Regions from separate parts of the Pseudomonas sp. GW821-FHT11D10 genome, predicted to be linked through region 1. Evidence: predicted binding sites of a transcription regulator. Region 1 holds the regulator's gene; each other region holds the start of a gene.

What was found. The regulator sigma-54, encoded in region 1, starts transcription at its own class of promoters, with help from an activator protein. The targets are predictions, from matches to a motif close to ANTGGCATNNANNTTGCTNT.
Positions count from the first base shown of each region.
Region 2: glnK (P-II family nitrogen regulator) is a predicted target of sigma-54. The motif match lies at 4,817-4,836, and genes of this name have one in related genera.
Region 3: glnA (glutamate--ammonia ligase) is a predicted target of sigma-54. The motif match lies at 2,959-2,978, and genes of this name have one in related genera.

Region 1 covers NZ_JBXARR010000007.1:208,572-216,192, forward strand. The annotation lists gene AC1RT4_RS21120 (superoxide dismutase) at 1-99, shown strand, start outside; gene AC1RT4_RS21125 (ZIP family metal transporter) at 130-1,023, shown strand; gene AC1RT4_RS21130 (HPr family phosphocarrier protein) at 1,063-1,338, opposite strand; gene rapZ (RNase adapter RapZ) at 1,354-2,211, opposite strand; gene ptsN (PTS IIA-like nitrogen regulatory protein PtsN) at 2,214-2,678, opposite strand; gene hpf (ribosome hibernation-promoting factor, HPF/YfiA family) at 2,690-2,998, opposite strand; gene AC1RT4_RS21150 (RNA polymerase factor sigma-54) at 3,072-4,565, opposite strand; gene lptB (LPS export ABC transporter ATP-binding protein) at 4,751-5,476, opposite strand; gene lptA (lipopolysaccharide transport periplasmic protein LptA) at 5,476-6,021, opposite strand; gene lptC (LPS export ABC transporter periplasmic protein LptC) at 6,008-6,580, opposite strand; gene AC1RT4_RS21170 (KdsC family phosphatase) at 6,589-7,113, opposite strand; gene AC1RT4_RS21175 (KpsF/GutQ family sugar-phosphate isomerase) at 7,114-7,621, opposite strand, start outside.
Region 2 covers NZ_JBXARR010000002.1:434,636-442,256, reverse strand. The annotation lists gene AC1RT4_RS08465 (hypothetical protein) at 1-207, opposite strand, end outside; gene AC1RT4_RS08460 (YifB family Mg chelatase-like AAA ATPase) at 582-2,075, opposite strand; gene AC1RT4_RS08455 (hypothetical protein) at 2,459-2,953, opposite strand; gene AC1RT4_RS08450 (HigA family addiction module antitoxin) at 3,177-3,446, shown strand; gene AC1RT4_RS08445 (BRO-N domain-containing protein) at 3,441-3,968, opposite strand; gene AC1RT4_RS08440 (accessory factor UbiK family protein) at 4,364-4,624, opposite strand; gene glnK (P-II family nitrogen regulator) at 5,023-5,361, shown strand; gene AC1RT4_RS08430 (ammonium transporter) at 5,399-6,736, shown strand; gene AC1RT4_RS08425 (secondary thiamine-phosphate synthase enzyme YjbQ) at 6,952-7,377, shown strand; gene sutA (dormancy-specific transcriptional regulator SutA) at 7,480-7,621, shown strand, end outside.
Region 3 covers NZ_JBXARR010000005.1:40,021-47,641, reverse strand. The annotation lists gene typA (translational GTPase TypA) at 1-1,150, opposite strand, end outside; gene thiI (tRNA uracil 4-sulfurtransferase ThiI) at 1,290-2,744, opposite strand; gene glnA (glutamate--ammonia ligase) at 3,072-4,478, shown strand; gene AC1RT4_RS16710 (DUF4124 domain-containing protein) at 4,657-5,166, shown strand; gene AC1RT4_RS16705 (DUF4124 domain-containing protein) at 5,163-5,786, shown strand; gene glnL (nitrogen regulation protein NR(II)) at 6,017-7,102, shown strand; gene ntrC (nitrogen regulation protein NR(I)) at 7,099-7,621, shown strand, end outside.

The DNA.
Region 1 (7,621 bases):
CTGCGTTATCAGAACCGTCGGCCGGAATACATCAGCGCGTTCTACAACGTGATCAACTGGCCGGAAGTCGCTGCGCGCTATCAGGCCGCGCTGGTTTAAGTCTCCTATAAAAACAATCCAAGGCTGACTATGGGCACTGAAACACTGGCGATCGGAAGTGGGCGTATGTTTCGTTACGCAATTGGATCGCTATTGCTGTTGGCGGGCATGACCTTGCTGGTCGCCCACGGACTGGAATGGCTGAATCTGGAACCGAGATTGTCGCGGGCATTGCAGGGCGGTGCGATCTGCGCCCTCGGCACCGCACTCGGCGCGGTTCCGGTGCTGGTGATCCGCAACATGCCCCAGGCGCTGGGCGATACGCTGCTGGGTTTTGGCGCCGGTGTGATGCTGGCGGCGACCGCGTTTTCGCTGATCGTGCCGGGAATCGCCGCCGCCGAGAGTCTGGGCCTGAGCCCGTGGGGCGCCAGTGGCCTGATCTGTTTCGGCATCATGCTCGGGGCGTTCGGCTTGTATCTGGTTGATCGCCGGGTGTCGGGGGCCTCGCCGGAAATGCTCATCGGCACCGTCGAGCACCCGGTGATTCCTCCACGGATCTGGCTGTTCGTGTTCGCCATCATTGCCCATAACATCCCGGAAGGCATGGCGGTCGGTGTCTCGGCTGGCGGTGGAATGCCGGATGCAGACAGTCTGGCGATGGGCATTGCCTTGCAGGATGTGCCGGAAGGGCTGGTGATTGCGCTGGTACTGGCCGGTGCCGGGATGCCGCGGGTCAAGGCGTTTTTGATTGGTGCCGCGTCAGGTCTGGTCGAACCGGTGTTCGCGCTGCTCTGCGCGTGGCTGGTCAGTCTTGCCGAGTTGTTGCTGCCCTTGGGGTTGGCTTTGGCGGCAGGCGCGATGCTGCTGGTGGTGACCCACGAGGTTATCCCGGAGTCGCGACGCAATGGTCATGAGAAGCTGGCAAGCCTGGGATTGCTGATCGGCTTCTGTCTGATGATGGTGATGGATACGGCGTTGGGATGAGCCGGGAGGAGGGAGCTGGCTCCCTCGCTTCAAGCGTTTTCAACCACCTTCGTCGAAGTAGTTGTTGATCAGTGTCACCAGCGCGTCCATGGCTTCCTGTTCCTGGTGGCCATCGGTACTCAGGTGGATCTTGGTGCCCTTTCCGGCTGCGAGCATCATCATCGCCATGATGCTTTTGCCGTCAACCGTGGTTTCCGGGGTGCGGCCCACTCTGATCGTGCAATCGGGAAACTGGCCCGCCACTCCGACGAATTTTGCCGATGCGCGGGCGTGCAGGCCCAGCTTGTTGATGATTTCGATTTCACGAGCAGGCATCGCGGTGTGAATCCTTTAGCTGAGGTCGCGGTGGCGAACCTGGACGTTCTTCAGGGTCTTCTGCAGCGCCTGGCCAAGACGTTCGGTCAGGTAAACGGAACGGTGATGCCCGCCGGTGCAGCCGATGGCAATGGTGACGTAAGCGCGGTTGCTCGCCGCAAAGCGCGGCAACCATTTGTACAGATACGTGTAAATATCCTGGTACATCTCCTCGACCTCAGGCTGCGCCGCCAGATACTCGGCGACCGGCTGATCGAGACCGGATTGCGCGCGCAGCTCCGGTTTCCAGTACGGGTTCGGCAGGCAGCGTACATCGAACACCAGATCCGCATCCACCGGCATGCCGCGTTTGAAACCGAACGACTCCACCAGAAACGCCGTTCCCGGCTCCGGCTGGTTCAGCAGTCGCAGCTTGATGGTATCGCGCAGCTGGTACAGGTTGAGATTGGTGGTGTTGATTTTCAGGTCGGCGAGATCGGCAATGGGGCCGAGCAGGGCGCTTTCATCCTGAATGGCCTCTGCCAGCGAACGATTGGCGTTGCTCAGTGGGTGGCGGCGGCGAGTTTCAGAGAAGCGCTTGAGCAGCGTTTCTTCGTCGGCATCCAGGTACAGGACATCGCATTGAATATGCTTGGCACGGGCGTCTTCAAGCAATTCCGGAAATCGGGTCAGATGGCTCGGCAGATTGCGTGCATCGATCGAGACCGCCACCAGTGGCTGCGCCAGCTCGGTGTGAATCAGGGCGCGTTCGGCCAGTTCCGGCAGAAGGCCTGCCGGCAGGTTATCGATGCAGTAGTAACCGTTGTCCTCAAGGACATCCAGGGCGGTACTTTTACCCGAGCCGGAACGGCCACTGACAATGATCAAGCGCATGGTTACGGCCTGTTCTGTTCTTCCAGTACAACCTGGTACAAGGCTTCGTTGCTTGGCGCGCTGCGCAGTCTGTCGCGAACGTCCTTGCGGTCGAGCATGCTGGCGATCTGGCGTAACAGCTCCAGGTGCGCATCGGTGGCGGCTTCCGGCACCAGCAGGACGAACAGCAGGTCCACAGGCGCGCCGTCGATAGCGTCGAAATCGATAGGGGCATCAAGGTGCATCAGCGCACTGATCGGCGCTTCGCAGCCCTTGAGGCGGCAGTGAGGAATGGCGATGCCGTTGCCAAAACCGGTTGAGCCGAGTTTTTCACGGGCAATCAATGCCTCGAAGACATCTTGCATCTCCAGATCCGGGACTTCCCGGGCGATCAGGTTGGCAATTTGTTCGAGGGCTTTCTTTTTACTGCCGCCCGGCACGTTCACCAGGGAACGGCCGGGGGTCAGGATACTTTCAAGTCGGATCATGGGGGTGGGGGTTATCGACCGGTAGCGCCCTGAAGCAGGCTCTGGGTCTTTTCCTTATGCTTTTTGAGTTGTTTATCAAGCTTGTCGGTCAGCGCGTCGATCGCAGCGTACATATCGGTATGTTCCGCGTTTGCGACGACCTCGTTGCCGGGAATATGCAGCGTGGCTTCGATTTTCTGCTTCAGCTTTTCGACGCACATCGTGACTTGCACGTTGGTGATCTTGTCGAAATGTCCCTCAAGCCTCTTGAGCTTTTGCTCAACGTACTCACGGAGAGGTTGGGTAACTTCCAGTTGGTGTCCACTGATGTTGACTTGCATACAGCTTCTCCTTCGTTGCCAGTGCATAAAGCGGCAGGCCGAAGAGCCTGCCACTGGAACGCTGTAACGTGGCTTACATCAACCGCTTGCGTTCGCTCGAAGGCGCGATCCCGAGGGATTCGCGGTACTTGGCGACGGTGCGGCGAGCCACCTGAATGCCTTGTGCCTCCAGTAAACCAGCGATCTTGCTGTCACTCAACGGCTTTTTCTGATTTTCCGCGGCAACCAGTTTCTTGATGATCGCGCGGATCGCCGTGGACGAGCATTCACCGCCTTCGGAGGTGCTCACATGGCTGGAGAAAAAGTATTTCAGTTCATATATGCCCCGTGGGGTATGCATGAATTTTTGCGTGGTCACCCGGGAAATCGTCGACTCGTGCATGCCCACCGCTTCAGCGATGTCATGCAGCACCAGCGGCTTCATGGCTTCGTCGCCGTACTCCAGAAAGCCGCGTTGATGCTCGACGATCTGGGTGGCCACTTTCATCAGGGTTTCGTTGCGGCTCTGCAGGCTCTTGATGAACCAGCGGGCTTCCTGCAACTGGTTGCGCATGAAGGTGTTGTCGGCGCTGGTGTCGGCGCGGCGCACGAAACCGGCGTACTGGGCGTTGACTCGCAGGCGTGGCACCGATTCCTGGTTCAGCTCGACCAGCCAGCGCTCGTTGTCCTTGCGTACGATGACGTCAGGTACCACGTATTCGGCTTCGGTGGATTCGATCTGCGAACCGGGGCGGGGGTTGAGGCTCTGCACCAGTTCGATGACCTGGCGCAGCTCGTCTTCCTTGAGCTTCATGCGGCGCATCAGCTGGCTGTAGTCGCGGCTGCCGAGCAGGTCGATGTAATCGGTAACCAGACGCTTGGCCTCGGCCAGCCAAGGGGTCTTGGCCGACAGCTGGCGCAATTGCAGCAGCAGGCATTCGCCCAGGTTGCGTGCGCCGATGCCGGCGGGTTCAAACTGCTGAATGCGGTGCAGGACGGCTTCGATCTCGTCCAGCTCGATGTCGAGTTCCGGATCAAAGGCGTCGAGGATTTCTTCGAGGGTTTCGTCGAGGTAGCCCTGATTGTTGATGCAATCGATCAGGGTCACAGCGATCAGGCGATCGGTGTCGGACATCGGTGCCAGGTTCAACTGCCAAAGCAGGTGGCTTTGCAGGCTCTCGCCGGCGGAGGTGCGGGTGGTGAAGTCCCACTCGTCATCATCGCTGCTTGGCAGGCTGCTGGCGCTGGTCTGATAGACGTCTTCCCAGGCAGTGTCGACGGGCAGTTCGTTGGGGATTCGCTCGTTCCATTCGCCGTCTTCGAGGTTGTCGACTGTCGGCGCGGTCTCCTGATAGGAGGGTTCCTGGATCTCGGTGTTGGGCTTCTGTTCGGCGTTGTCGGCCATGGGATCGGAGTTGTCGAAGTCGTCGCCGTCTTCCTGGCGTTCGAGCATCGGATTGGATTCCAGAGCCTCCTGGATTTCCTGTTGCAGATCCAGGGTCGACAATTGGAGCAGGCGGATGGCCTGTTGCAGCTGCGGTGTCATCGTCAGCTGCTGGCCCATTCTCAAGACTAGCGATGGTTTCATGGCAGGGGCTTAACACCTTATTCGCCGGCGCTATGCGCCATCCACTACAGGGCGCCGGAGCGCCAAACTTAAGCAAATTATATGCCTGAAACTGTCGTGTTTGCCTAGAGCGCTGTAACAATAAAAGCCTATAAAAGTGCGCTTCAACGTTACAGCACCCGGACGGCTGTCGAATGCCGTCGTGCTTACAGACGGAACTCGTGACCCAGATAGACTTCCTTCACCAGATTGTTGGCGAGGATGGTTTCTGAGTCGCCTTCGGCGATCAACTGGCCGTCGTTGACGATGTAGGCGGTTTCGCAGATATCCAGTGTCTCGCGGACGTTGTGGTCGGTGATCAGTACGCCGATGCCCTTGGCCTTGAGGTGATGGATGATCTGCTTGATGTCGCCGACCGAGATCGGGTCGACACCGGCGAACGGTTCGTCGAGCAGGATGAATTTCGGTGCCGTGGCCAGTGCGCGGGCGATCTCAACGCGGCGGCGCTCACCACCGGACAGGCTCATGCCGAGGTTGTCGCGGATGTGGCTGATGTGGAATTCCTGCAGCAGGCTTTCCAGCTCCTTGCGACGACCGGCCTTGTCGAGCTCCTGACGGGTTTCGAGGATGGCCATGATGTTGTCGGCTACCGACAGTTTGCGGAAGATCGACGCTTCTTGCGGCAGATAGCCGATGCCGGCCTTGGCGCGACCGTGCATCGGCTGGTGGCTGACGTCCAGGTCATCGATCAGCACGCGACCCTGATCGGCCTGGACCAGGCCGACGATCATGTAGAAGCAGGTGGTCTTGCCGGCGCCGTTCGGGCCGAGCAGGCCGACGATCTGACCGCTGTCGATCGACAGGCTGACGTCGCGCACGACCTGGCGGCTTTTATAGGCCTTGGCCAGGTGCTGAGCTTTCAGAGTTGCCATTACTGGGTTTTCTCGTCGGTTTTCTTCTTCGGCTGGATCACCATGTCGATGCGCGGACGCGCTTCGGTGACCTTGCTGCCAGTGGCTCGACCGGCGCTGGCCAGTTTCTTCACCGTGTCATAGACGATTTTTTCGCCTTGAGTGACGTTGTTGTCCTTGTCGACGACCTTGGCCTTGTCGATCAGCACAACGCGGTTCTGCTGCGCGTGGTACTGAATGGTCACGCCGTAGCCCTGGACAGGTTTCGCGTCGCCGGCAGTCTGCAACTGTTCGAAGTAGGCGAGGTTGCCCACCGAAGTCACGACGTCGATGTCGCCGTTGGGCGCGCGGGTCATGGTCACGGTGTTGCCTTTGACGATCATCGAACCCTGGGTGATGATCACGTCGCCTTTATAAGTGGCAACGCCGTTCTTGTCGTCCAGCTGGGCATCGTCGGCCTGAATGCGGATTGGCTGCTCTTGATCGTTCGGCAGAGCCCAGGCGCTCACGCTTCCCAGTGCTGCGCCCAGACTGAGCAAAATAGGGAGGGTTTTAACGAGCCTCATACTGTCCTCTTACGTTCGATAGCAGGTGTATCCTGCTTTCCTTCAAATACGCTTTCATTCCTACGCCAGTCGATACACCGCCAGCGCCGTCGATTCTAACGGGTTGCTGGGTCTGCGCATATTGCTGCTGCGGGAACACCGTCATGCGAGTGGAGGTGATCAGGGTGTCGCGGTTCTTTTCGTCGGTGCGTTTGACGCGTACCGAGTCGATCAGCTCGACCTCGGTGCCACCGGAATTCACTTCACCGCGTTCACTGGTCACGTGCCATGGGAAGTCGGTGCCACGGAACATGTTCAGATCGGGCTTGGTGACCAGTGTAATGTCGGTCACCTTGACGTGCTCAGCCTTCTCGGACGTCATTTCGTATTGCACTTTGCCGTCTTCGAGGTACTGGATCGTGTGTGTATTGGTCGCATACCAGTCGATCGGGCTTTCCGCCGCGGAGACGGGCGGCTTGTCGAGGAAGCGTTCCGGGCTGATGTTCCAGTAGCCGACCGCACCGAAAATCGCTGCGATGCAACCGAACAGCAGGATGTTGCGAAACTTTTTGCTAAACATGGTTGGACTCACAGGTACGCGTTGTTGGCGGCGTCGAGGCTGCCTTGGGCGCGCAGGATCAGTTCGCAGAATTCGCGGGCGGCACCTTCGCCGCCACGGGCCTGGGTGACGCCGTGAGCGTGTTCGCGCACGAAAGCAGCGGCGTTGGCTACGGCCATGCCCAGCCCCACACGGCGGATCACCGGCAGATCCGGCAGGTCGTCACCGAGGTAGGCCACTTGCTCATAGCTTAGGCCCAGTTGCTCCAGAAGGCCGTCGAGAACGACCAGTTTGTCTTCGCGGCCCTGAAACAGGTGCGGGATGCCCAGGTTTTTTGCCCGACGCTCGACCACCGGGGTCTTGCGACCGCTGATGATGGCGGTCTGGACGCCGGCGTTCATCAGCATCTTGATGCCCTGGCCATCGAGCGTATTGAAAGTCTTGAATTCGCTGCCGTCTTCAAGGAAGTACAGGCGCCCGTCGGTGAGGACGCCGTCGACGTCGAATACCGCCAGTTTGATGGCTTTGCCGCGTTGCAGCAGATCGGTGCTCATTTACATCACTCCTGCGCGCAGCAGGTCGGAGAGGTTGAAGGCGCCGATCGGGCGATCCTCTTCATCCACGACAACCAGCGCATTGATTCGGTGGTCTTCCATGATTTTCAGGGCTTCGGCGGCGAGCATCTCGGCGCGGGCGGTCTTGCCGTGCACGGTCATCACCTGGTCGATGGTGGCGCTGTGGATATCAATGCTGCGATCCAGGGTGCGGCGCAGGTCGCCGTCGGTGAAGATCCCGGCCAGTTTGCCGTCCGCTTCAAGAATGACGGTCATGCCCAGACCCTTGCGGGTCATTTCCATCAGCGCGTCCTTGAGCAGGGTGCCGCGTTGTACCTGTGGCAGTTCCTGGCCGGCGTGCATGACATTTTCCACTTTCAGCAGAAGACGTCGGCCCAGTGCGCCGCCCGGGTGGGAAAAGGCGAAATCTTCGGCAGTGAAGCCGCGCGCCTCCAGCAGCGCCACGGCCAGGGCATCGCCCATGACCAACGCGGCGGTGGTCGAGGAG
Region 2 (7,621 bases), on a different contig from region 1:
GGCCAGTTTCGCGATGACTTCGACGTCCACCTGCTCAACCGGATAGTCAAGGATCTCTTCTGCCTCTTGCCTGCTCAGGCCGGTCTTGTCGGTCTGCAGCACGATGCAGTTGTAGGCGTGGCGCAGGGCATTGAGCGCCGGGATCAGGTATTCGAGGTAGGTTTTTCCGCCACGGGTGACATTGCTGATCAAATAAACGTTTTTCATTATTGATTTGTACTTATAAAGTTTGCCGTGGCAAAACAAAGCTGGATCGGCTGGATTGTGCGTAGACAATTAATTGATTGATATTGTCTTCGTGCGTTCGCCATTCAAAATCTGTCATCGGCAGTTGTTTCAGTCTGCCGTTTCAAGACGATTTTAATTGATCAAGTATATTGCGCCCGCTGGGCTGAAGAGATCTTTTCCATGATGTGTTGCCTCCATTTTATATTGCTTTAAAGTTTGAAATTTTTAACTAAAAGCTCTGGTGCCTGATGAAGAGCGCCGTCGTTATATCACATCTTGGCTAATGGCTATCAGTGCGTGCGGACTTTATTTTCAGCCGGCACAGATTGCTTTTAAGCAGCCTGTCCATCCCTTCATTGCGTCGCCGGACGATACTGAAGCGCTTCGGCCAGATGCTCACGGGAGATGGCATCAACCTTCTCTATATCGGCCAGTGTCCGTGCAACCTTGAGCAGCCGATGTGCCGAACGCAGCGACAGGGTCAACCGCTCACAAGCTGACTCCAGCCAGGTTTCATCGGCTTTGGATAACTTGCAGTGCTTCTTCAGCCCCGGCAAATCGAGAAACGCATTGGCACAGCCTTGGCGTTTTTGCTGACGCTCGCGGGCCTCGGCGACCCGCGTGGCCGCGCTGGCGCTATCCTCTCCCGGCTTCACCGCAGGGTTCAACGCTGTCGCCTCTCGTGCCACCGTCAGGTGCAAGTCGATCCGGTCCAGCAGCGGCCCCGAGAGCTTGTTGCGGTAGCGCTGCACCATGTCCGGGGTGCACGAGCAGCGCCCGGTCGGCTCGCCAAGATATCCACAGGGACAGGGGTTCATCGCCGCCACCAACTGGAATCTTGCGGGAAACCTTACCCGCTCCTTGGCCCTTGCGATCACGATGCAGCCGGATTCCAGCGGTTCGCGCAGAACCTCCAGCACCTTGCGATCAAACTCGGGCAGCTCATCGAGAAACAGCACGCCATGGTGGGCGAGGGTGATTTCACCGGGCTGAGGTTTTGAACTGCCACCGACCAGTGCCGGCCCGGAGGCCGAGTGATGTGGTTGGCGGAACGGGCGCTGCGGCCAGTGGGTCAACGGTGCGCCACTGGCAACCGATTGAATTGCTGCCACTTCCAGCGCCTCACTCTCGGCCAGGGGGGGCAACAACCCCGGCAATCGACTGGCCAGCAACGTCTTGCCCGTCCCCGGTGGCCCGCTGAACAGCAGGTTGTGGGCGCCAGCGGCGGCAATCAGCAGCGCCCGTTTGGCGGCCAGTTGGCCCTGTACTTCATTCAGGTCGGGATAGGGTTTGGCGGCATGGATCAGCCCATCCGAGACATAAGGCTCGACCGGTGTATGCCCATTGAAATGCGCCACGGCCTCCAGCAGATGATCCACCGCGATCACCCTCAGCCCCGACGCGAGACAAGCCTCCTCGGCATTCGCCCGCGGCACCACCAGCGTCCGCCCGGCCTTGCGCGCCGCCAGCGCCGCGGGCAACACCCCGCGCACCGCCCGCACGGCGCCGGATAACGCCAACTCACCCAGACATTCCACGTCATCCAGCGTCAACGTCGGCACCTGCACACTCGCCGACAGAATTCCCAGCGCAATCGCCAGATCGAACCGCCCGCCATCCTTGGGCAGATCCGCCGGCGCCAGATTCAGCGTGATCCGCCGCGCCGGAAACTGCAGCCCGGAATTGATGATCGCACTGCGCACCCGGTCCTTGCTCTCTTTCACCGCCGCTTCGGGCAGGCCGACCATGGTCAGCGAGGGCAAGCCGTTGGCCAGATGGACTTCGACGGTGACGGTGGGAGCATCTACGCCAATCTGGGCGCGGCTATGGACGATGGCGAGGGACATGGTCGTTCCTTGAGTTGAATCGAGGGGCCGCTTCCTGCGGGTTTTTTAAGGGTAGTTGAGCCGGGCTTCAGTGTATGAATTGAGGTTTACAAGACGTATCAAGACCTGACGGCAGTGTCACTGCTTCCCTGAATTGGAGCGTTGACTCACGGCCGGCATTGACGGATGATCCCGTTCGAGGACTGCAACTGCGCATTCGTCGGGACTGGGCACCAGCAAAAGCTCCCCCGCATTTTTGGCAGCAGAGAAAGCTGGTTTCTCTGAAGTAGTGACGACGGGATAGCCTGTCGGATTCTGAACCCATGGCTTTAAAACCGGGAGCTAAAGAATCGCTGCGACTACTCCTCAAAAAATATTTAAAAGGCGTCCTTAGGACGCCTTTTTTATTTCTTGTTGGATGATGCTCGTGGTATTTGCCCCACCAACGTGCCATGTGCGCGCTTTTGCGGGTACCAAGTCACCACGAAGTAACCAAATCCTGTGGCGCGCTCGTGTCGCGGTTCAAGAATCAGTGTTCCCATGGATGTTCTCAGTACCGCGACCCTGTTTCCGCATCGCTGTTCTTTGAACTCGCAATAGATTTGCGCTCCTGGGACGATCATTTTCGCGACAATCGCTGCTACCCCATCGACAGTCTGGCAACCATGCTTGAGCAAATCGGCTCTGTGCGCTTCCCATATGTGTACTACGCCAAAACCACTATTCGCTCGGCGGTGAATACCTATTCGCAAATAAATCTTCCCACCTGGCAAGCCGAATTTTGGCATGTCGGGGATCGCACCAAAGATGTAACCGCCATCTGGGTGCTGAACTAGCGTGTTTTCTTTTTGTGTGAGCAAATCAGACAAGAGGGAGTCCAGAACCAGAATGTCTGGCAATCAATGTGATCCTTCTGAAACTCGACGTGTTGGATCGATCAGCGTAGGTGATGGCTACGAGCGTAACTACAAGTAAAAAATCACGTAATCGGGCGCGGGAGCTGATTCTTGTAGGGCCATGCTTTAATGGTTGTAGGACGTCGGCGAAACGTTGCCGGAGGTCTTGAATAGCCGAATTGGATGCTCCAGTTTTGCCGCTCAATACAGCCTCTGGAGGCGAAAAATGAACCGCAATGGTATGCGCCCGATTCATCCCGGCGAAGTTCTGAACAAGGAATTCATGGAGCCGTTGGGCATGACTGTCATGGACTTGGCCATGCCCACAAACTGGCCTGAAACGGAGATCGAGAAGCTTGTGAAATGCCAGCTCAGGATCTGCGCCGATTTGGCAATCAGGCTGGCCATCCATCTCAACACCACACCTGAGTTCTGGATGAATCTTCAGTCGACTTACGATTTACGCAGGGCTCAGCTCCGGCATGCGGGCCTATAGCGATTGCAGCATCCGCGAAGCCCTCTTCCACCAAGTGCCCGGTTCTGGGCGCTTTAGCTTTTCCCGTTCTACCACCATCAACGGCACATCTTGCAACCGAATCCACGGCTGGTTATTCCAGTGCAGCAAACTCAACGACATCTCGGGCCAATTCAGCAGGCTTAGCTGTGGGCGTTCGTTTGTGGTGGGGTGCTGGGCGTCGCGCAGGGTGGGGATGACTTGATGGGTGAGCCATTCGCGTAGCGCTCGGTATTCGGGACAGTAGTGGTAGACGAGGAGGGCGTAGATGCCGGACTCGCTGATCAGGAGGGTGTTTTCGACCTGGTTGTGGATCAGGGTTTTGCGGGTTTGGTATTGGTCAGGGTCGAGTTTTCGCAGCATGCGTTCGTTGAGGTAAATGTGCAGCAGGCGGCTCAGATCGCGGGCAGAGAACCAGGGTTGGTTCTGGATGAGCAGGGCGTGGAGGCGGAGTTTGTGGCGGGTGAAAACGTGAGGAGTGAGGTACGTATCTTCGTTATTCATTGAAAAGCTCCTTTTGCTTTAGGGCTACCCACAATTGTCGCCAAACAATTGGGTGGCAGTCGTACGCGGGTTGGCGAACCGGAGCAAAAGGAACCCGGCAGACCCGAAGGTCTCCCACGCACAACCGCCATGACTCGATGTGGCGGTAAACATAGCCGCCATCATGGTTGTCGTGCGCCTTAAGCTTTCCGGGTCGCCAAACCCAGTGCTGAACATTCAGCATTGGGTGAGCTTAGGAATCAGGGCTTCACGACGCAATCGGACGGCGGGGTTGCAAACTGTAGGATTCTGCCGAGAGTCGATAGCGAATCCTGAATCGCGGGAAGGTCGTTCCGACCTTCATTCGCGGGCAAGCCCGCTCCCACAAAAGGCCGCATTCACAAAGAAACGAGGTTTTACTCAGCCGGCGGCGTCAGCTTCGCTTCCATCTCCGCCACCTTCGCCTCAAGGCTCTCGAGCCGGGCGCGAGTGCGCGCCAGCACTACCATCTGACTGTCAAACTCTTCGCGGCTTACCAGGTCCAGTTTGCTGAAGGCACTTTGCAACAGCATCTTGAACTGGCTTTCGATTTCGGCTTTTGGCAAGGGCGTGTCGCCGCTGAACAGGCGGGAGGCGGTGCCGCTCAGGGCGTCGAGGAAGTCTTTGGGCGCGAGCATGGGATATGTCCTGGAAACTATGGCCGGCAGTGTATCACGCAGTGTCTATAGTCATTGGCGCAGGCACGGATGCACGCTTTTCGCGCAACTGGATGCACGGCCACGCACCGTTGTTGTGCGTATCCCGAGTGCCATTTGGGTGATGGCATCTGCAGCAGCGGCCAAGGGATTGAAATCAGTGGTTTTTGGCGAGATGGCAAGCTTTCTGCTTAGTCACCTTCGACCCATGCACTGATGCAGTCGCTGTGACGAATGCAGTGCGGCAGACGGAGCGGGGAGTTTCGTCTGGAGCGGTTAGCTGGCGTCGACAACGAAGCGTTACAAAGCCAGGCACTGCGCTTAGACTTGAGTCGGGTTTGTTTTCCTGGGGCAAGTCCACCAATTCGGGAGAGAGTTTCATGAAGCTAGTCACTGCCATCATCAAGCCGTTCAAGTTGGACGACGTGCGCGAGTCGCTGTCCGAAATCGGCGTGCAGGGCATTACCGTTACTGAAGTCAAAGGCTTCGGTCGGCAGAAGGGTCACACCGAGCTGTATCGCGGCGCGGAGTATGTGGTCGATTTTCTGCCCAAGGTGAAAATCGACGTTGCCATCGACGACAAGGATCTGGATCGGGTTATCGAGGCGATAACCAAGGCTGCCAACACCGGCAAGATCGGTGACGGCAAGATCTTCGTGGTCAATCTGGAACAGGCGATCCGCATCCGTACCGGCGAAACCGATACCGACGCGATCTAAACGCCGCCACAAACCCAACGCCCCAGGAGAAAACAATATGACTCTGCGTAAATTCGCAGGGCTAGGAGCCCTGTTGTCTATCGTAATGCCCGGCCTGGCCATGGCGGCAGACGAAGTGGCAGCTCCAGTCCTGAACTCCGGCGACACCGCCTGGATGCTCACCTCCACAGCCCTCGTGCTGTTCATGACCATTCCCGGCCTCGCGCTGTTCTACGGCGGCATGGTCCGGTCGAAAAACATTCTTTCCGTGATGATGCAGTGCTTCGCCATTACCGGTCTGATCAGCGTCCTGTGGGTCATTTATGGCTACAGCATCGCGTTCGACACCACCGGCATGGAGCAGGGCGTCGTCAACTTCAACTCGTTCGTGGGCGGTTTCGGCAAGGCGTTCCTGGCCGGTGTCACGCCAGCGAGCTTGACCGGCCCGGCGGCGCTGTTCCCCGAGGCGGTCTTCATCACCTTCCAGATGACCTTCGCGATCATCACCCCGGCGCTGATCGTCGGTGCGTTCGCCGAGCGGATGAAGTTCTCCGCGATGCTGATCTTCATGGGCATCTGGTTCACCCTGGTCTATGCACCGATCGCGCACATGGTCTGGTCCGGCAACGGCGGCCTGATGTGGGACTGGGGCGTACTCGACTTCGCCGGCGGCACCGTGGTGCACATCAACGCCGGTGTGGCCGGTCTGATTGCCTGCCTGGTACTGGGTAAACGCAAAGGCTTCCCGACCACGCCGATGGCGCCACACAATCTGGGTTACACCCTGATGGGCGCGGCGATGCTGTGGGTTGGCTGGTTCGGCTTCAACGCCGGCTCCGCTGCAGCTGCCAACGGCACCGCCGGCATGGCAATGCTGGTGACTCAGATCGCCACCGCCGCTGCGGCACTGGGCTGGATGTTCGCCGAGTGGATCACCCACGGCAAACCAAGCGCACTGGGTATCGCATCCGGCGTCGTTGCAGGTCTGGTCGCGATCACTCCGGCCGCTGGCACCGTGGGCCCGATGGGCGCTCTGGTGATCGGTCTGGCGGCAGGCGTGGTGTGCTTCTTCTGCGCCACCACCCTGAAACGCAAACTCGGTTATGACGACTCCCTGGACGCCTTCGGCGTGCATGGTATCGGCGGTATCCTCGGCGCGATCCTGACCGGTGTGTTCGCCGCACCGTCGCTGGGTGGCTTCGGCACCGTCACCGACATCGCCGCACAAGTCTGGATTCAGTGCAAAGGCGTCGGCTTCACCGTGATTTACACCGCGATCGTCACCTTCATCATCCTCAAGGTGCTGGATGCCGTGATGGGTCTGCGCGTGACCGAGGAAGAAGAATCGGTCGGCCTGGATCTGGCACAACACAACGAGCGCGGCTACAACCTGTAAGCACGCGCCGCAAAAAACTTGCCCGGCTCGCCGGGCATTTTTTTGTCTGGAATTTGTCTTCCCTGATACAGCTGAAAGGATTTTTCGTACTGCTTTGGTCGTGTTTACGACGAGTGTTTTTCTGCGGCCAAAGGCTTACATCATTGAAGGAATATTAGGGCCTTTGTTTTTTTCCAGAGCGCGCTAGAATGCGCCCCGAACGTGCGGAGAACTGTATGTGGCAACAGACTCTGATAACCCTGCGGGCACGGCCCCGGGGCTTTCATCTGGTGACGGACGAGTTGCTCGCCGGCCTGCCCGAACTCAAGGCATGCCGGGTCGGTCTGTTGCATTTGTGGCTGCAGCATACCTCGGCGTCGTTGACCATCAACGAGAACGCCGATCCGGCGGTACGTCGCGACTTCGAACGATTTTTCAATCGTCTGATCCCACAAGGAGCAGACGGCTATGAGCATAACGACGAAGGCCTGGACGACCTCCCGGCGCACTTCAAGGCCAGCGTGCTGGGCTGTCAGATCAGTTTGCCGGTAACGGCGGGCCGACTGGCACTGGGCACCTGGCAAGGCGTTTACCTGGGCGAGCACCGTGATCATGGCGGTGCCCGCAAAGTCCTCGCCACCTTGCACGGTGAAGGGGCATAAACCGTTGGTCACCAATGGTTACCGATTTTTTTCCGGCGACTTTCGACAGTCGCCAAAGCTGGTCTATAACTAATCTGCTTTTCGCAAGTCATGAGGTAGAACATGAGCGACGATGATCTGGAAAACGACGACCTCGAAGTAGGCGACGAAGACGAGGCCGAAGACGGTCTGGAAGCAGCAGCGGAAGACGTTGCTGAAGACGATGGCGGTGACGATACGCCGGCCCCGGCTGCCAAAGGCAAGG
Region 3 (7,621 bases), on a different contig from region 1:
GGCCCAGGGCCAGCTCGAAGCCTTCGCGACGCATGGTTTCGATCAGTACCGAGAGGTGCAGCTCACCACGGCCGGATACCTTGAACTTGTCAGCCGAGTCGCCTTCTTCAACGCGCAGTGCAACGTTGTACAGCAGCTCTTTGTCCAGACGATCCTTGATGTTACGGGAGGTCACGAACTTGCCTTCTTTACCGCAGAATGGCGAGTCGTTTACCTGGAAGGTCATGGAAACGGTTGGCTCGTCAACGGTCAGAGGCTTCATCGCCTCGACGTTGTTGATGTCGCACAGGGTGTCGGAGATGAACAGCTCGTCGAAACCGCTGATGCAGACGATGTCGCCAGCTGCAGCTTCTTCAACGTCAACGCGGTGCAGACCGTGGTGACCCATCAGCTTCAGGATACGACCGTTGCGGCGCTTGCCGTCGGCGCTGATAGCGACAACCGGGGTGTTCGGCTTGACGCGACCACGAGCGATACGGCCAACACCGATAACACCCAGGAAGCTGTTGTAGTCCAGAGCGGAAATCTGCATCTGGAACGGACCGTCACGGTCAACAGCCGGAGGCGGAACGTGGTCGACTACCGCCTGGTACAGCGCGGTCATGTCTTCGCCCATGGCGGTGTGGTCCAGACCGGCGATGCCGTTCAGGGCCGAAGCGTAAACAACCTGGAAGTCCAGTTGTTCTTCGGTAGCGCCCAGGTTGTCGAACAGATCGAAGATCTGGTCCAGAACCCAGTCAGGACGCGCGCCCGGACGGTCAACCTTGTTGATGACCACGATTGGACGCAGGCCGGCTTCGAAAGCCTTCTTGGTCACGAAACGGGTTTGCGGCATAGGGCCGTCTTGAGCGTCGACCAGCAGCAGCACGGAGTCAACCATGGACATTACGCGCTCAACTTCGCCGCCGAAGTCGGCGTGGCCCGGGGTGTCCACGATGTTGATGTGGTAGCCGTTCCAGTTGATGGCGGTGTTTTTCGCCAGAATGGTAATGCCGCGCTCTTTTTCCTGGTCGTTGGAGTCCATCACGCGCTCGTCGTTGAGCTCGTTGCGCTCCAGGGTGCCGGATTGACGCAGGAGTTTGTCTACCAGGGTGGTCTTACCATGGTCAACGTGGGCAATGATGGCGATGTTGCGTAGATTTTCGATCACTTGTGTATCTCGATCAGAGGATTCGGTTTGCTGACAAGTCTTGGCAGCGATTGACAGTAGTGTCCGGCATGGCCGTTACAGCTTGACGGCGGTGTCGGGGGGCCGGTGACGCAGGCCACAGGCAAACAGCCCCGGGCACTTAGCTCGGTCGATAAACGCGCACATTGGCATGCCCCTCACTGAGCAAATGGTGGGCATGCAGGCGACTCATCACGCCTTTGTCGCAATACAGCAGGTACTGGCGAGTAGGGTCCAGTTCCTTGAAACGAGCGTTCACTGCGTAGAACGGCATCGTCTGTACCTCTATGCCGGCGAGTTCCAGCGGGTCATCCTCGGCGGCATCCGGGTGACGGATGTCGATGACGATCTGACCGGCCAGCGCTTCGCTGACTTCTTCGATCTGCAAATCCTGGCCCAATTCGTCGATCACCCGATCGATTGGCACCAGTCTGGCGTTTGCGAGCGCACGCTCGAGCACCGCCATGTCGAATTCCTGCTCTTCGTGCTCGACCCGGCCACGCTTGGCGGCGGTCTTCGGATTGACCGAGATGACGCCGCAGTATTCCGGCATGTGCCGGGCGAAATCACCGGTACCGATCTGGTCGGCCGTGTCGATGATGTCCTGCTTGTGGGCGACGATCAGCGGTCGCAGCACCAGCTTGTCGGTGACGCAATCGATGACCGACAGGTTCGGCAACGTCTGGCTCGATACCTGGGAAATCGCTTCGCCGGTAACCAGCGCATCGATGTGCAGGCGTTCGGCAATGCTCGACGCTGCGCGCAACATCATACGCTTCAATACGACGCCCATATGACTGTCGTCGACCTTGCCGAGAATTTCGCCCAATACTTCTTCGAACGGAACACTGACAAATAGCACGCGTTGCGAGCTGCCGTACTTCTTCCAGATGAAATGCGCGACTTCCATTACGCCCAATTCGTGGGCACGACCGCCCAGATTGAAGAAGCAGAAGTGCGTCATCAGACCGCGACGAATGATCTGGTACGCGGCAACCGTCGAGTCAAAGCCGCCGGACATCAGCACCAGCGTCTGCTCCAGCGCACCGAGCGGGTAGCCGCCGATGCCATTGTGCTGGCTGTGGATCACGAACAACCGTTTGTCGCGAACTTCGATACGGACTTCGATTTCCGGCTGTTTCAGGTCGATTCCGGCAGCGCCGCACTCACGGCGCAGCTTGCTGCCGACGTATTTTTCGACGTCCATCGAGCTGAACGCATGCTTGCCCGCACGCTTGCAGCGCACCGAAAAGATCTTCCCGGCCAGCGCATCGCCGTAGTGCTGTTTGCACTTCTCGGTGATGTCGTCGAAGTCGCCCAGCGGGTACTCGTCGATCTGCAGAAAGTGCGCGATGCCCGGCATGCAGGTCAGGCGTTCGCCCATCTCTTTCAGGGCCTTGGGGTCGGTGACGCGGGTTTCCAGCTCGAGATTGTCCCACACACCGTTCACCACCACGGCCGGGTCCAGGTCGCGGAGCACGGTGCGGATGTTCTTGGCCAGCTGGCGGATGAATTTCGTCCGGACAGGTCGGCTTTTGATGGTGATCTCGGGGAAGACTTTTACGATTAGTTTCATGAAAACAGCGCGCGCAGGGCCAGCCGAAAAAGGGGGGCGCGGATTATAGCGGAAATTGCTCAAGGTTTAACCAGTTAATGTGCAGAAGGTTTTGCACGCACCAAAACGGGTCATTTTTCGATTTGAGCGCTACATTAAAGGGCGAGATTTTCGCCTTTAAGGCGCTTTTGACCTTTAGAAGCGTGAATTTGGGGCAAAAAACCCATGCTGGGGCACTGGCATGCAATTTGCTCCCTTGTGAGGCAGGTTGCCTTGGCAGAGTATTCGCGCCGGCATCACCACTATTAAGGGCATCCACTACCCGCCCTAATTCACCCGGAGGACACTATGTCGAAGTCGGTTCAACTCATCAAAGATCATGACGTCAAGTGGATTGATCTGCGCTTCACGGACACCAAAGGCACTCAGCACCACGTGACCATGCCGGCTCGCGATGCGCTGGAAGACGACTTCTTCGAAGTTGGCAAGATGTTCGACGGTTCCTCCATCGCTGGCTGGAAAGGCATCGAAGCCTCCGACATGATCCTGCTGCCGGACGACGAAACCGCCGTTCTGGACCCGTTCACCGAAGAGCCGACCCTGATCCTGGTCTGCGACATCATCGAACCTTCGACCATGCAAGGTTACGATCGCGACCCGCGCGCCATCGCCCACCGCGCCGAGGAATACCTGAAGACCACCGGTATCGGTGACACCGTATTCGCCGGTCCAGAGCCTGAGTTCTTCATCTTCGACGAAGTGAAGTTCAAGTCCGACATCTCCGGTTCGATGTTCAAGATCTACTCCGAGCAAGGCTCGTGGATGTCCGACCAGGACGTGGAAGGCGGCAACAAAGGCCACCGTCCAGGCGTGAAAGGCGGCTACTTCCCGGTTCCGCCGTTCGACCACGACCACGAAATCCGTACTTCCATGTGCAACGCGCTGGAAGAGATGGGCCAGACCGTTGAAGTTCACCACCACGAAGTGGCAACTGCCGGTCAGAACGAAATTGGTGTCAAGTTCAACACCCTGGTGAAGAAAGCTGACGAAGTTCAGACTCTGAAATACGTTGTACACAACGTTGCCGACGCTTACGGCCGCACCGCGACCTTCATGCCGAAGCCGCTGTACGGCGACAACGGTTCGGGCATGCACGTTCACATGTCCATCTCCAAAGATGGCAAGAACACCTTCGCAGGTGAAGGTTATGCCGGCCTGTCCGACACCGCCCTGTACTTCATCGGCGGCATCATCAAGCACGGTAAGGCCCTGAACGGCTTCACCAACCCGGCCACCAACTCCTACAAGCGTCTGGTGCCAGGCTTCGAAGCCCCGGTCATGCTGGCCTACTCGGCTCGCAACCGTTCCGCCTCGATCCGCATTCCTTACGTCAACAGCCCTAAAGGCCGTCGTATCGAAGCCCGCTTCCCGGATCCGGCTGCCAACCCATACCTGGCTTTCGCAGCACTGCTGATGGCCGGTCTGGACGGTATCCAGAACAAGATCCACCCAGGCGATGCTGCCGACAAAAACCTGTACGACCTGCCGCCTGAAGAGGCGAAAGAGATCCCGCAAGTTTGCGGCAGCCTGAAAGAAGCCCTGGAAGAGCTGGACAAGGGCCGTGCGTTCCTGACCAAGGGCGGCGTGTTCTCCGACGACTTCATCGACGCTTACATCGCGCTGAAATCCGAAGAAGAAATCAAGGTCCGCACCTTCGTACACCCACTGGAATATGAGCTGTACTACAGCTGCTGATCCGGTAGCGCCGCGCTACGCGGCGTGACAAAAAGAGGCCTCCTTCGGGAGGCCTTTTTTGTGCCCGCAATTTATCGCCTCACGATCAACCGAAAAATCTCTGAATGTGTGCAGGGTTGGGCCAACCGCCGCGCCTGTCCTATGCTGCACTCCATCGTATTCAATCCCGGTCGATTTCATGGGTCGCACCCTTCTCTATATTCTGCTGCTGATCGCCCTGCCCGCTGCCGCGCAGATCTACAAGTACACCGATGCAAGCGGCAACACGGTGTACAGCGATCACGCGCCGGACGGCGTGCAGGCGCAGCCGGTGGAGTTGCCGCCGCTCAACAGCGTCCAGCCTCAGGCACCGAATGCGCCCTCTTCCGATACGGCCAGTCGTGAGCCTGCGCGCAATGCCTATGAAGTACTGGAGCTGACCGGTCTGCCCACCGAGGAAGCCCTGCGCGCCAACAACGGCACCTTCACCGTCAGCGTGCTGATCAAGCCGCGCCTGCAACCGCCGCATCAATTGCGTCTGCTGCTGGACGACGCGCCTTATGGCCAGCCGAGCAACGTGCCGATCCTGCAGCTGGTGAACGTCGACCGGGGCGAGCATCGGCTGGCGGTGCAGGTGATCAATGGCGAGGTGATCATTCAGCAGAGTCCGGCGGTGGTGTTCACCGTGCAGCGGGTACACAAGCCATGATGCGGGGACTGATTGCCTGGTGCCTGTTGCTGATCGCGTTTGGCGCATCGGCCGAGGTGTTCACTTACATCGACGCACAGGGCAATCGTGTCTATACGGACCAACCGCGCGGCAACGCCAAGCGTGTGCCGCTGGCCACCAGCAATCGCATGGCCTCGAATCCAACCGCCGCTGCACCGGTCAAGCCGTCGAAAAAACCAGCAGAGCCGCCGCTGTTCCACTACGACATGCTGCGCGTGCTGATCCCCGAGCCGGACGCGACCATTCGCAGCAGCGCCGGCGAGCTGATCGTCAGCGTCACCAGCGAGCCGGGCCTGCAACGAGGTCATCTTTATCGCCTGCTGCTGGATGGCCAGGCCGTCGGCGAACCCGGTCTGAGCCCGGTGTTCCCGCTGAGCAACATTGATCGTGGCAGCCACAACCTGTCGGTGGAGATCCTCGATGCTCAGGGTCGAACCGTGGAGAAAACCGCCAACCAGCCGTTCCACATGCAGCGCATTTCCCTGGCACAGAAGCGTCAGGTCAAACCGTGCGTCAGCGCCGACTACGGCGTTCGCCCGGAATGCCCGCTGAAAGACAAACCCGCCGAACCGAAAAATCCTTTCCTGCGTTTCTTCTGACGCTGTTCAGCTTTGCGCACTATATTGGTGCAATACACTGCACCGTACTCACATTCCAACCCATTTTGGTTCGAAAGTACCCGACAGAGCGGTTTGACTGCCACGCAAACGAGCGTCAAACGCCCGTTTCAGGGGTTGAACGCTTCTTTTCGGAGCCTTGGTTTGGTTTTTGCATTTTCCTCGCATCAGCGCTGTATCCCTGCGCGCGCCATGCTCCAAAAGAGGTCCTCATGACCATCAGTGACGCACTGCATCGCTTGCTACTCGACAACCTGACCACCGCCACCATCCTGCTCGACAGCGAATTGCGCCTCGAGTACATGAACCCGGCGGCGGAGATGCTGCTGGCCATCAGCGGCCAGCGCAGCCATGGGCAGTTCATCAGCGAGCTGTTCACCGAGTCCACCGAGGCGCTCAATTCGTTGCGCCAGGCGGTGGAGCAGGCGCACCCGTTCACCAAGCGCGAAGCGATGCTCACCGCCCTCACCGGCCAGACCTTGACCGTGGATTACGCGGTGACGCCGATCCTCAGCAACGGCGCGACCCTGCTTCTGCTGGAAGTGCATCCCCGTGACCGCCTGTTGCGGATCACCAAGGAAGAGGCGCAACTGTCGAAGCAGGAAACCAGCAAGATGCTGGTGCGCGGCCTGGCCCACGAGATCAAGAATCCGCTGGGCGGCATCCGCGGTGCCGCGCAGTTGCTGGCCCGGGAACTGCCGGAAGACAGCCTGCGCGACTACACCAACGTGATCATCGAAGAGGCCGACCGCCTGCGCAATCTGGTCGACCGCATGCTCGGCTCGAACAAACTGCCGTCGCTGGCGTTGTGCAATGTCCACGAAGTGCTGGAGCGCGTCTGCCAACTGGTCGAGGCCGAAAGCCAGGGCTGCATCACGCTGGTGCGCGATTACGACCCGAGCATTCCCGACGTCCTGATCGATCGCGAACAAATGATTCAGGCGGTGCTGAACATCGTGCGCAACGCGATGCAGGCCATCAGCAGCCAGAACGAGCTGCGCCTGGGCCGCATCAGCCTGCGCACCCGCGCCATGCGCCAGTTCACCATCGGCCACGTCCGCCATCGCCTGGTGACCAAAATCGAGATCATCGACAACGGCCCGGGCATTCCGGCGGAACTCCAGGAAACCATCTTCTTTCCCATGGTCAGCGGCCGTCCGGACGGTACCGGGCTGGGCCTGGCCATCACCCAGAACATCATCAGCCAGCACCAGGGCCTGATCGAGTGTGACAGCCACCCCGGCCACACCACGTTTTCGATCTTTCTGCCACTGGAACAAGGAGCCACATCGACATGAGCCGTAGTGAAACCGTGTGGATCGTCGATGACGACCGTTCTATCCGTTGGGTTCTGGAAAAAGCCCTGCAACAGGAAGGCATGACCACCCAGAGCTTCGACAGTGCCGATGGCGTGATGAGCCGCCTCGCGCGCCAGCAGCCGGACGTGATCATCTCCGATATCCGCATGCCCGGTGCCAGCGGCCTGGACCTGCTGGCGCGGATCCGCGAGCAGCACCCGCGCTTGCCGGTGATCATCATGACCGCTCACTCCGATCTGGACAGCGCTGTCGCCTCCTATCAGGGTGGCGCGTTCGAGTACCTGCCCAAGCCGTTCGATGTCGACGAAGCGGTGTCACTGGTCAAGCGCGCCAATCAGCACGCCCAGGAACAACAGGGTCTGGAAGTCGCCCCGACCCTGACCCGCACCCCGGAAATCATCGGCGAAGCGCCGGCGATGCAGGAAGTGTTTCGCGCCATCGGGCGCCTGAGCCACTCCAACATCACCGTGCTGATCAACGGCGAATCCGGCACCGGTA